3 regions of the Arthrobacter sp. STN4 genome follow, and region 2 is predicted to be linked to each of the others. Evidence: predicted binding sites of a transcription regulator. Region 2 holds the regulator's gene; each other region holds the start of a gene.

Region 1 (3,273 bases), on a different contig from region 2:
GTTGATCCGATGGTCTGCACCGGCAGGCCGGTCACGTCCGCGTAGATCTGCATCAAAAGCCGGTTTTTGGGCAGTCCGCCCGCGGCAACAAACCCGGTCACGGGCACGCCCGAGGCGTTGAACGCCTCGATGATGGTGCGGGTGCCGAAGGCCGTGGCCTCCAGCAGGGCACGGTACGTGTCCTCCGGCTTCGTGGCCAGCGTCTGGCCCACGACCAGCCCCGACAGTTCGTGGTCCACCAGCACGGAGCGGTTGCCGCTGTGCCAGTCCAGGGCGATCAGCCCGTGCTGGCCGATTGCCTGTTCTGCGGCCAATTCCGTGAGGTGCTCGTGCAGGCCAAGACCGCGCGCCGCGGCGTCGTCGTGGTACCGCGGCGGCACGCCGTTGTTCACAAACCAGCCGAAGATGTCGCCGACGCCGGACTGGCCGGCCTCATAGCCCCACAGTCCGTCGAGGATGCCGCCGTCGACGGCGCCGCACATGCCCGGGACCTCACGCAGGCCGGCGCCGTTCATGACGTGGCACGTGGAGGTGCCCATGATGGCCGTCATCACACCGGGGGCCACTGCGCGGGCCGCCGGGGCGGTCACGTGGGCGTCCACGTTGCCCACGGCCACGGCGATGCCTTCGGGCAGCCCGGTCCAGGCAGCGGCTTCGGCACTGAGTGTGCCCGCGGCCTCGCCGAGGCGGCCGATCCGGTGCTCCACCTTCTCGGCCACAAAGCCGGCAAAGGCGGGGTTGAGAGCGGCCAGGAAGTCCGCGGACGGGTACTGCCCGTCCTGGTACATGCCCTTGTACCCGGCGGTGCAGGCATTGCGGACATAGCGGCCGGTCAGCTGCCAGACGATCCAGTCCGCCGCTTCCACCCAGTGGTCCATGGCCGCATAGAGCTCGGGGTCCTCCTCGAGCAGCTGCAGGCCCTTGGCGAACTCCCACTCGGAGGAAACCAGCCCCCCGTAACGCGCCAGCCAGCCTTCGCCGCGCCCTGCGGCCAGCCGGTTGATCCGGTCCGCCTGCGGCTGGGCGGCGTGGTGGCGCCACAGCTTCACATAGGCGTGAGGGCGGTCCGCATAGGCGGGGACTTCATTCAACGGCGTGCCGTCGGCCAGCGTGGGGACCATGGTGCAGGCCGTGAAGTCCGTGCCGATCCCGACGACGTCGGCCGGGTCGATCCCGGCGTCGCGGAGTGCGGCGGGTACTGCATGCCGGAGCACCTGCCGGTAGTCGTCCGGAACCTGCAGTGCCCAGTCGATGCCCAGCGGGACACGGGAGCCGGGGAGCGCGTCCGCCAGCACGGCATGCGGGTAGTCAAAGGTCCCGCTGCCGACCTCGGCGCCGTCGTGGACGCGGACCACCACGGCACGGCCGGACAGGGTTCCGAAGTCGACGCCCACCACGTAGTGTGCGGGCGGGAGTGGAACGTTGGTCATGGCTGCCTCTCGGAACGATTGCAGGGGTTTGGGACGGTCTTCATTGTGAGCGCTAACAATTGATCGTGTCAACCGCCGCGTGCCGCTTCGTCTGCCACTTGACATCCACGGCATGTGAGGGATTACACTTTAGCCCACGTGTTAGCGCTCACAATCGGAACGGTTGGCTGCCACGGCCCATTTTGGGATTCTTCCCCGGACTCCCCGGCGACCACGGGGCCCGGGACCCCGACCCCATACGACAAGAAGGAACCACCCATGAAATTCAAGAGCTTGATTGTGGGGGCCGTGGCCCTGGGCCTGGCACTCGGTGCCACCGGCTGTGGAACACGCGGCGGCGATGCCGCGGCGGGCGCCGGAACGGCGGACAACAGCGGGGCCCTGATCGGCATCGCGATGCCCACCAAGACCTCCGAACGCTGGATCAAGGACGGCGACGCCATCAAGGCATCGCTGGAGAAGCTTGGCTACAAGACCGACCTTGAGTACGGCGACGACAAGATCCCCCAGCAGGTCCAGCAGGTGAGCAACATGATCACCAAGGGCGCGAAGGTCCTCATCATTGCCTCGATCGACGGCACGGCCCTGAGCGACCAGCTCGACAACGCCGCCAAGGCCGGCATCAAGGTCATTGCGTACGACCGGCTGATCAACGGCAACAAGAACGTTGACTACTACACCACCTTCGACAACGAGAAGGTCGGCGTCGAACAGGCCACCTCGCTGCTGACGGGCCTGGGCATCCTGGACAAGGCAGGGAAGGAAACCGGCAGGAAGGGCCCGTTCAACATTGAACTCTTCGCCGGGAGCCCGGATGACAACAATGCCACCTTCTTCTACAACGGCGCCATGAAGACGCTGAAGAAGTACATCGACAACGGCACCCTGGTGGTCAAGAGCGGCCAGACCGGCTTCACGCAGATCGCGACCCTGCGCTGGGACCCGGCCACGGCCCAGAAGCGCATGCAGAACCTGATCGCGAGCACGTATTCTTCCGGGGCCAAGGTTGACGGCATCCTCTCCCCGTATGACGGCCTGTCCATCGGCATCATCTCCGCACTGCAGTCCGCCGGCTATGCGAGCAACGCCCTGCCCATCATCACCGGCCAGGACGCCGAGGCCGCGTCGGTGAAGTCCATCATTGCCGGCCAGCAGTACTCCACGATCTACAAGGACACCCGCAAGCTCGGCGACCAGGCCGTGGCCATGGCGGACGACCTGCTCAAGGGCAGGACCCCGGAGGTCAACGACACCACCAGCTACAACAACAAGGTCAAGGTTGTCCCGACCTTCCTGCTCCAGCCCGTGGTCGTCACCAAGGACAACTACAGCAAGGAGCTTGTTGACAGCGGCTACTACACGGCCGCAGACCTCAAGTAGGCGGCCGGCGTGACATCGACGATCCTTGACATGCGCACTATCACCAAGACGTTCCCTGGGGTCAAGGCCCTGCAGGACGTTTCCCTGGAGGTCCAGCGCGGCCAGGTCCACGCCATCTGCGGTGAGAACGGCGCAGGAAAATCAACCCTCATGAAGGTGCTCTCCGGCGTCTACCCCTCCGGCAGCTTTGACGGCGACATCTACTTTGAGGACAAGCTGTGCGAGTTCAAGGACATCAAGTCCTCCGAGGCAGCCGGCATTGTCATCATCCACCAGGAGCTGGCCCTCAGCCCCTACCTGTCCATCGCCGAGAACATCTTTCTGGGCAATGAGATCTCCACCAGGGGGTTCGTGGACTGGAACAAGACCAACCTGGAGGCGTCCAAACTGCTGGCCAGGGTGGGGCTCAACGACCATCCCACCACCAAGGTCGCGGATCTGGGGGTCGGCAAACAACAGCTCG
Region 2 (3,273 bases):
GGTTGAAAACTTTTTAAAAAAATGTCCCGCCTGGGGAATATTAGATGCAAACGCATGCTTATACCCGGTGAAGGATTCGGCCCCCGGGTCCTGAACGCCGTATCCAACGTATTTCCCAAGTACATTCCCCAAGGAGAAACCATGACTGCAACAGCTGTTGAAACCGTAGGCCTGAGCCAGGGCACGTGGAACTTTGACGCCGCCCACAGCGCGGTGGGCTTCACCGTCCGCCACGCCGGCATCTCCAAGGTCCGCGGGAAGTTCACCGACGTGGCCGCCACCCTGACGCTGGGTGAAACCGTGGCCGACGCCAACGTCACCGCCACGATCCAGGCCGCCAGCTTCAACTCCGGCGACGAGAACCGCGACGGCCACGTCCGCAGCGCGGACTTCTTCGACGTCGAGCAGTTCCCCACCCTTTCATTCACCTCCACGAGCGTCTCCGGCGACGAAGGCGACTTTGAACTCACCGGTGAGCTGACCATCCGCGGCATCTCCAAGACCGTCACCTTCAAGGGCGAGTTCAACGGCGTGGCCGTGGACCCGTTCGGCGCCACCCGCGCAGGCTTTGAAGCCAAGACCGTCATCAGCCGCAAGGAATTCGGCCTGACCTGGAACGCTGCACTCGAGGCCGGCGGCGTCCTGGTCTCCGACAAGGTCACCATCACCTTGGACGTTGCCTTCGTGAAGGCTGCCTAGCCACACCCCTGCACCACGCGACGTGCCGGCCTGCCACCCATGGCGGGCCGGCACGTCGCTTTTTTACATCCCGGGGCCCGTGCAGGGACCTGCCGGGTAGTTCCCCGGCACGCGGTCGCGTAGGGTTAAATACACACCCGGCGCGGCCGTTTTGCCTGCCGCCGGCCGCCACTGAAAGGGACCACTCCCATGACCACTCCTGACGAAACTCCTCAAGAGCGGCCCGCCTCCGGTCCCCGACCCGGGCACTACGGGGAGGTCTCCCCCGGTGTGCCGCGCTACGGCCAGTACGCCCCGGAAGGCTGGCAGCCGCCGTCGTCCACCGAAGCCAACCACGACGCCGGACCCTCCCGGGGCCTGCCGCCCGCCTCCGCCTATCCCGGCTACGGGGGGCCGGATTACCGGGGCTCCGCAAGCCAGGCCAACGGCGGCAAGCTGCCGCCCCGCGGCGCCGGCCCCGTCCCGCCGGGCCAGCACCTGGCCGCCCCGCGTCCGGTGGCGCTCGCCAGCCGGCTGATCATGGCCGCCGGTGCCCTGCAGGCGCTTTCCGCCGTGCTGCTGCTGTTTGTGCTGTTCCTGCCGGCGGCTCGGAGCACCCTCATTGACGCGCTGACGTCGGCGCTGCCCAGCGATCCGGCCTACAGCTCCCTGCTGGCGGACCAGTCCGCGATCACCGGCCTCCTGGTGGCCGCCACGGTCCTGAGCCTGATTGCCGCAGTGGCCTATTTTTGGCTCGCGGTAAAAATCCGCCGCGGCGCCGGCTGGGCACGGACCACGGGGCTGGTGCTGGCCATCGTGTCCCTGGCGGCGCTGACACAGCCGAATATTTTCACGATCGTCCAGGTGGGGCTGGGGGTCGTGGGCATCATCATCCTCTTCCGCTCCCCCGCCAAGGAATACTTCGCCAAGCGCGTCCCTGGCAACGGCCCGCACGGGTACTGAACGGACAGGTACTGGGCGGACAGGTACTTGCCCGGGTGCACTCAGGCGCCGGGCCGGTCCTGCTCCAGCCGCGGGTCGGCCAGCCGCTGGGCGTGGTAGGCGAGGATCTGCAGTTCCGTGGCCATGTCCACCTTGCGCAGGTTGACGAAGGCGGGCACCGTAAGGGCGACGGGCGCAAAGCTGAGGATGCTGTGGATGCCGGCGGCCACCACACGGTCGCACACCGCCTGGGCCACGGCGGCAGGGAGCGCCAGGACCACCATGTTGGCCCGGGTCTTCTCCAGCGTGTGTTCCAGCTCGGCCACGTCCGTGACGCGCAGCCAGCCGATTTCCGTGCCCACCAGCATTTGGTCGGCGTCGAACAAGGCCACCACGTCAAAGCCGCGTGATTCAAAGCCGGCGTACCTAGCCAGTGCCCGGCCCAGGTTGCCGGCCCCGACGATGGCCACCCGCCATTCGTGGGTCAGGCCCAGCGCCTGGGCGATCTTGCGGCTCAGGTGCCCCACCTCGTAGCCGACCCCGCGGGTGCCGTAGGAGCCCAGGTAGGAAAGGTCCTTGCGGACATTGGCGGAGCCGACGCCGGCCGACTCGGCCAGGGCTTCCGAGGACACCCGTTCCGTGCCTTCGGCAAGGAGCGCATTGAGCATGCGCAGGTACAGTGTCAGCCGTGACACCGTGGCAGGGGGCAGTTGCCGGGCCGATTCTGCAGCCGGTTCCTCCGGGGTCTGCGCTGGGGACAAGGTGACACTCCAAATTCTTTTGCAAGGCCACACCCGGGCGGGAAACAAATGTCCCCACGGTCCGCCGTCGGCCATTATCAACTGTAGGACCGGGGCCCGGGTTAGCCAAAGCGGGGTTGCCCCGCGGCCTCCGGCGGCCCGTCCGCCCCCATCAGGCCCACGAGCACGGTGCGCAGGCGCACCGGGTCGATGTGCCAGAAGTCGCGCGGCACCCCGTCCACCAGGACCACCGGGACTTCCTCGCCGTACCGCCCGGCGAGCGCCGGATCGCCGTCGATCCGGCGCTCGCTCCATGCCAGGCCCAGGGGTGCGGCCACCGCGGCCACCACCGCCCGGGCGTCCTCACACAGGTGGCATTCGGCCTTGGTGATCAATTCAAGGGTCGGCGTTGCGCCGGAAACTGGCTCCATCTGTTAACCGTACGCACACTTCGCCCCCGGCCACTATTAACCGCGCCGTATCCGGTGCAGCGGGCAAGGCGGGTCTGGAATGGCTAGACTCGTTGCATGCCCGATGTGACCACCGATAGCGCCGAGGCTGCCTCGACCGCTGCGAAACTCCAGGGCGAAGCCGCATTCTTTGACGTGGACAACACGCTCATGAAGGGCGCCAGCCTGTTCCACGTGGCGCGCAAAATGTACCAGAAGAAGACCTTCACGCTGCGTGACGCCGCCGGATTCGCGTGGAAGCAGGCGAAGTTCATCCTGCGCGGGGAAAACATGTCCGACGTCCATTCCATCCAGGACTCGGCGCAAAAACTGGCCGCCGGCATCAGCGCCGACCTTGTCCGCCACCTGGGCGAGGAAGTCTATGACGAGATGATCGTCTCGAAAATCTGGCCCGGCACGCTGGCCCTGACCCAGGAACACCTCAAATCCGGCCGGCAGGTGTG
Region 3 (3,273 bases), on a different contig from region 2:
TCCCCGCTGGGCCTGGTGGCCTTCCCCGGCGGGACTGTTGAGCCCGCGGACGACGACGTCACCGACTGGGCGGGCCCCTCGCCGGCGCAGTGGGCCAAGAGCATGGGCGCCCCCGACGCCGAGACGGCGAAGCGCCACGTGGTGGCCGCCATCCGCGAATTGTTTGAAGAGGCCGGCATCCTGCTGGCCGGGCCGGACGCCTCGTCCCTCGTCGAGGCCGTTTCCGGGCCGGAGTGGATGAAGGAGCGGGAGTCCATTGCCGCGCAGGACAGCACCTTCTCCGGCCTGCTGGAACGGCGCGGTCTGGTGCTGCGCACGGACCTGCTCAAGCCCCTGAGCCACTGGCTTAGCCCGGACTTCGCCCACCGCCGCTTTGACACCCGGTATTTTGCCGCCGCCGCACCCGTGAACCAGGAACCGCAGCTGCTCGCCAGCAAGGGCGTGTGGGGCCGCTGGGTCTGCGCGGCGGACCTCCTCGCGGACCGGGCCGGTTCCGCCCTCGGCGACGAGATCGGCCAGGAAAACACCGTGGGGCTGCGACTGGGGGAGCTGGTGGTTCCCGGCGTGGAAATCATCCTCGAAAAGCTCGGCGCGGCGCGCGGCTGCATCGCATACCTGAACCACAAGCGCCCCGTGAACGAATACCAGCCCGCCCTGGTCACCGAAGAAGACGGCACCTTTGAGCTGGAAGTCCAGGCCGCCCCGGCGTCCGAAGGTGCCGCCTGCCGCGAACGCTGACCGCCCACTACAGATGCTCCCGCGCGAGTGGGGCTGTTTTTCCCATCGCTCCCGCGCGAGTGGGGCTGTTTTGGCGGACGCTCCCGCGCTGCTCATTATTGGACCGCTGCCGCCTGCGGGAGCGTTTGTGAAAAGCGCCCCGTTTGCAACCGGGCGTTGAGGAAATGTGCCCCGGTTGCGCGGGAGCGTTGGTGGGGGAGGCAGGGACGACGACGGCCCGGCCGCCAGAGGGTGGCCGGGCCGTCGTCGTCCCTGGGTTCGTCGTGCTTGGTTTCGACGGGCCCAACCGGCGCGCGGCCGGTTGAACCGGCGGGGATCAGCGGGAGCGCTGGCGCAGGCGGTTGACGTCGAGGATGACGACGGCGCGGGCCTCCAGGCGCAGCCAGCCGCGCTGGACGAACTCGGCCAGCGCCTTGTTGACGGTCTCGCGCGAGGCGCCGACCAGCTGGGCCAGCTCTTCCTGCGTGAGTTCATGGGCCACGAGGATGCCGTCGGTGGCGGGGCGGCCGAAGCGGTCCGCCAGGTCCAGGATGGCCTTGGCCACGCGGCCGGGGACGTCGGAGAAGACCAAGTCGGAGAGGTTGTCGTTGGTGCGGCGCAGGCGGCGGGCCAGGGCCTGCAGAAGCTGCATGGACACCTCGGGGCGGTTGCGCAGCAGGGCGTTGAGCGATTCGTTCTTCAGCCCGGCCAGGCGGGTCTCGGAGACGGCTGTGGCGGTGGTGCTGCGCGGGGCCGGGTCAAAGAGGGCCATTTCACCGAAGAGCTCGCCCGGGCCCAGGATCGCAACGAGGGATTCGCGGCCGTCCGGCGAGGTGCGGCCCAGCTTCACCTTGCCCGAGACGATGAAGTACAGCTGGTCGCCCTGGTCGCCTTCACGGAACACGGAAGCCCCGCGGGAGAGGTCCACCTCGGCCAGCTCGTCGGTCAGCAGTCGGAAGGCCTCATCGTCGAGCGTGGTGAATAGTGGTGCGCGGCGCAGTACCTCGATGTCCATGAAATCTCCTTGAAGTTATGTAGCTAAACAGTTGGGACCTATTACTGATTCTTTCAGAAGTTTCGGGCTTTTGTGACCAATTTGGCATGCGCGGCGGTCTCCGTTCGGCATTTTACCCCAGGGACCCACAAGGGCTGCACGGATTCGCCCGGTATTATGTGCCTCGCGGGTGCCATCCGGGGAGTCGCGGGCAATGACCGGGAAAGTGCAGGGAAGGCGGTACTGGATGCTTGGCTTCTCCTGGCTGGATGCGGTGTTGATCCTGTGGCTGTTGTGGCAGCTGATCTACGGGCTCAGCGCGGGGCTGGTGGTCAGCCTGGGCGGGCTGCTCGGCATGGTGGCCGGCGGCGCTGCGGCGTTTTTTGCCGCGCCGTTTGTCAGTGAGCATGCACCCGGGCCCGGCTGGCGGACGGTGTTTGTCATCGGCGCCACCGTGATCCTGATCGCCATTGGCCATGCCGGGGGAATCAGGATCGGGCGGGCCATCGGCAAACGCGTGAAATCCGGCCCCGTACGCACCGTGAACCGGCTGCTCGGAGGGGCACTGAACGTGCTGGTGGGCGCGGTGGTGATTTCCCTGCTTGCCTTCGGCGTGACCAACCTGGGCATCCCCGCGGTCTCCAGGCAGCTGAGCAGTTCGGTGGTCATTTCCAAGATTGACGCCTGGACGCCGGACCCGGTCAAGGCGGTGGCTGCGCAGATGCGCTCGCTGGTCCTGGAGGAGGGCATACCCCAACTGCTCAACCCCGGCGGCCCCCACAACCCCGTGGCTGCGCCCAACGCCAGCACCAACACGCCGGCCTGGAACAACGCGGCCAGATCCGTGCTGAAGATTTCCGGCACCGCCTTCCAGTGCGGCCAGAACCAGACCGGTAGCGGGTTCGTGGTGGCACCGGACCGGGTCCTGACCAATGCCCACGTGGTGGCGGGCGTCCCCATGCCCGTGGTGGTCACGCCGTCGCAGGGCTCGCTCCCGGCCCGCGTGGTCTACTTCGACCCGGTGAAGGACCTGGCCATCCTTGCCGTGGATGGCCTGAACGTGGCTCCCCTGCCCACCGGCCCCACCCTCCGCGACAACTCCCAGGCGGCCTTCGCCGGCTACCCGCTGGGCGGGCCGCTGCAGGTCCGGCCCGCCACGGTGCTGGCCAGCGGGCCCATGCTGATTCCGGACATCGAGGGCAAGCAAAAGTCGGTGCTGGACATTTACCAGCTGGCCGGAAACGTCCAGTCCGGCAACTCGGGCGGCCCGCTGCTGGACACCTCCGGACGGGTCGTGGGAGTGGTGTTTGCCAAGTCGACGACGTCGGAACCGGTCGGCTTCGCCTTCACCATGGCCGAAGTGGCCCCGGTCATCGCGGCCGCGCCAATGCTCCACAGCCCGGTGGGCTCCGGGCAGTGCAGCGTCAAGTAGCTCCTGCCGCCATGTTCCTGGCGCCCGCGTCAGTGCATTTCCCCTGCATGTAGCAGGAGCGCGTGTTCCGGGCGGAGGACGGGAAGCGGAAGGCCGACGTTTGCCAGGAATGCACCACTCACCGTAACCC

Evidence for each region. Region 2 encodes Rex, which represses fermentation and respiration genes when NADH is low (regulators of the CRP and FNR family bind a similar motif). Its sites were predicted from a motif close to CTTGTGAANNNNTTCACAAG; they were not measured.
Region 1: the regulator Rex is predicted to act here: its motif matches at 1,542-1,561, upstream of araB (ribulokinase).
Region 3: the regulator Rex is predicted to act here: its motif matches at 1,802-1,821, upstream of MMF96_RS16860 (MarP family serine protease).

The regions. Positions count from the first base shown of each region.
Region 1 is NZ_JAKZGX010000006.1:51,575-54,847, reverse strand. Features, by position in the region: gene araB (ribulokinase) at 1-1,430, opposite strand, end outside; gene chvE (multiple monosaccharide ABC transporter substrate-binding protein) at 1,689-2,810, shown strand; gene mmsA (multiple monosaccharide ABC transporter ATP-binding protein) at 2,841-3,273, shown strand, end outside.
Region 2 is NZ_JAKZGX010000020.1:23,332-26,604, forward strand. Features, by position in the region: gene MMF96_RS13880 (YceI family protein) at 142-699, shown strand; gene MMF96_RS13885 (hypothetical protein) at 889-1,641, shown strand; gene MMF96_RS13890 (redox-sensing transcriptional repressor Rex) at 1,683-2,381, opposite strand; gene MMF96_RS13895 (glutaredoxin family protein) at 2,483-2,791, opposite strand; gene MMF96_RS13900 (HAD family phosphatase) at 2,888-3,273, shown strand, end outside.
Region 3 is NZ_JAKZGX010000031.1:15,797-19,069, reverse strand. Features, by position in the region: gene MMF96_RS16870 (NUDIX hydrolase) at 1-738, shown strand, start outside; gene MMF96_RS16865 (Crp/Fnr family transcriptional regulator) at 1,055-1,732, opposite strand; gene MMF96_RS16860 (MarP family serine protease) at 1,959-3,143, shown strand; gene MMF96_RS16855 (alpha-galactosidase) at 3,173-3,273, opposite strand, start outside.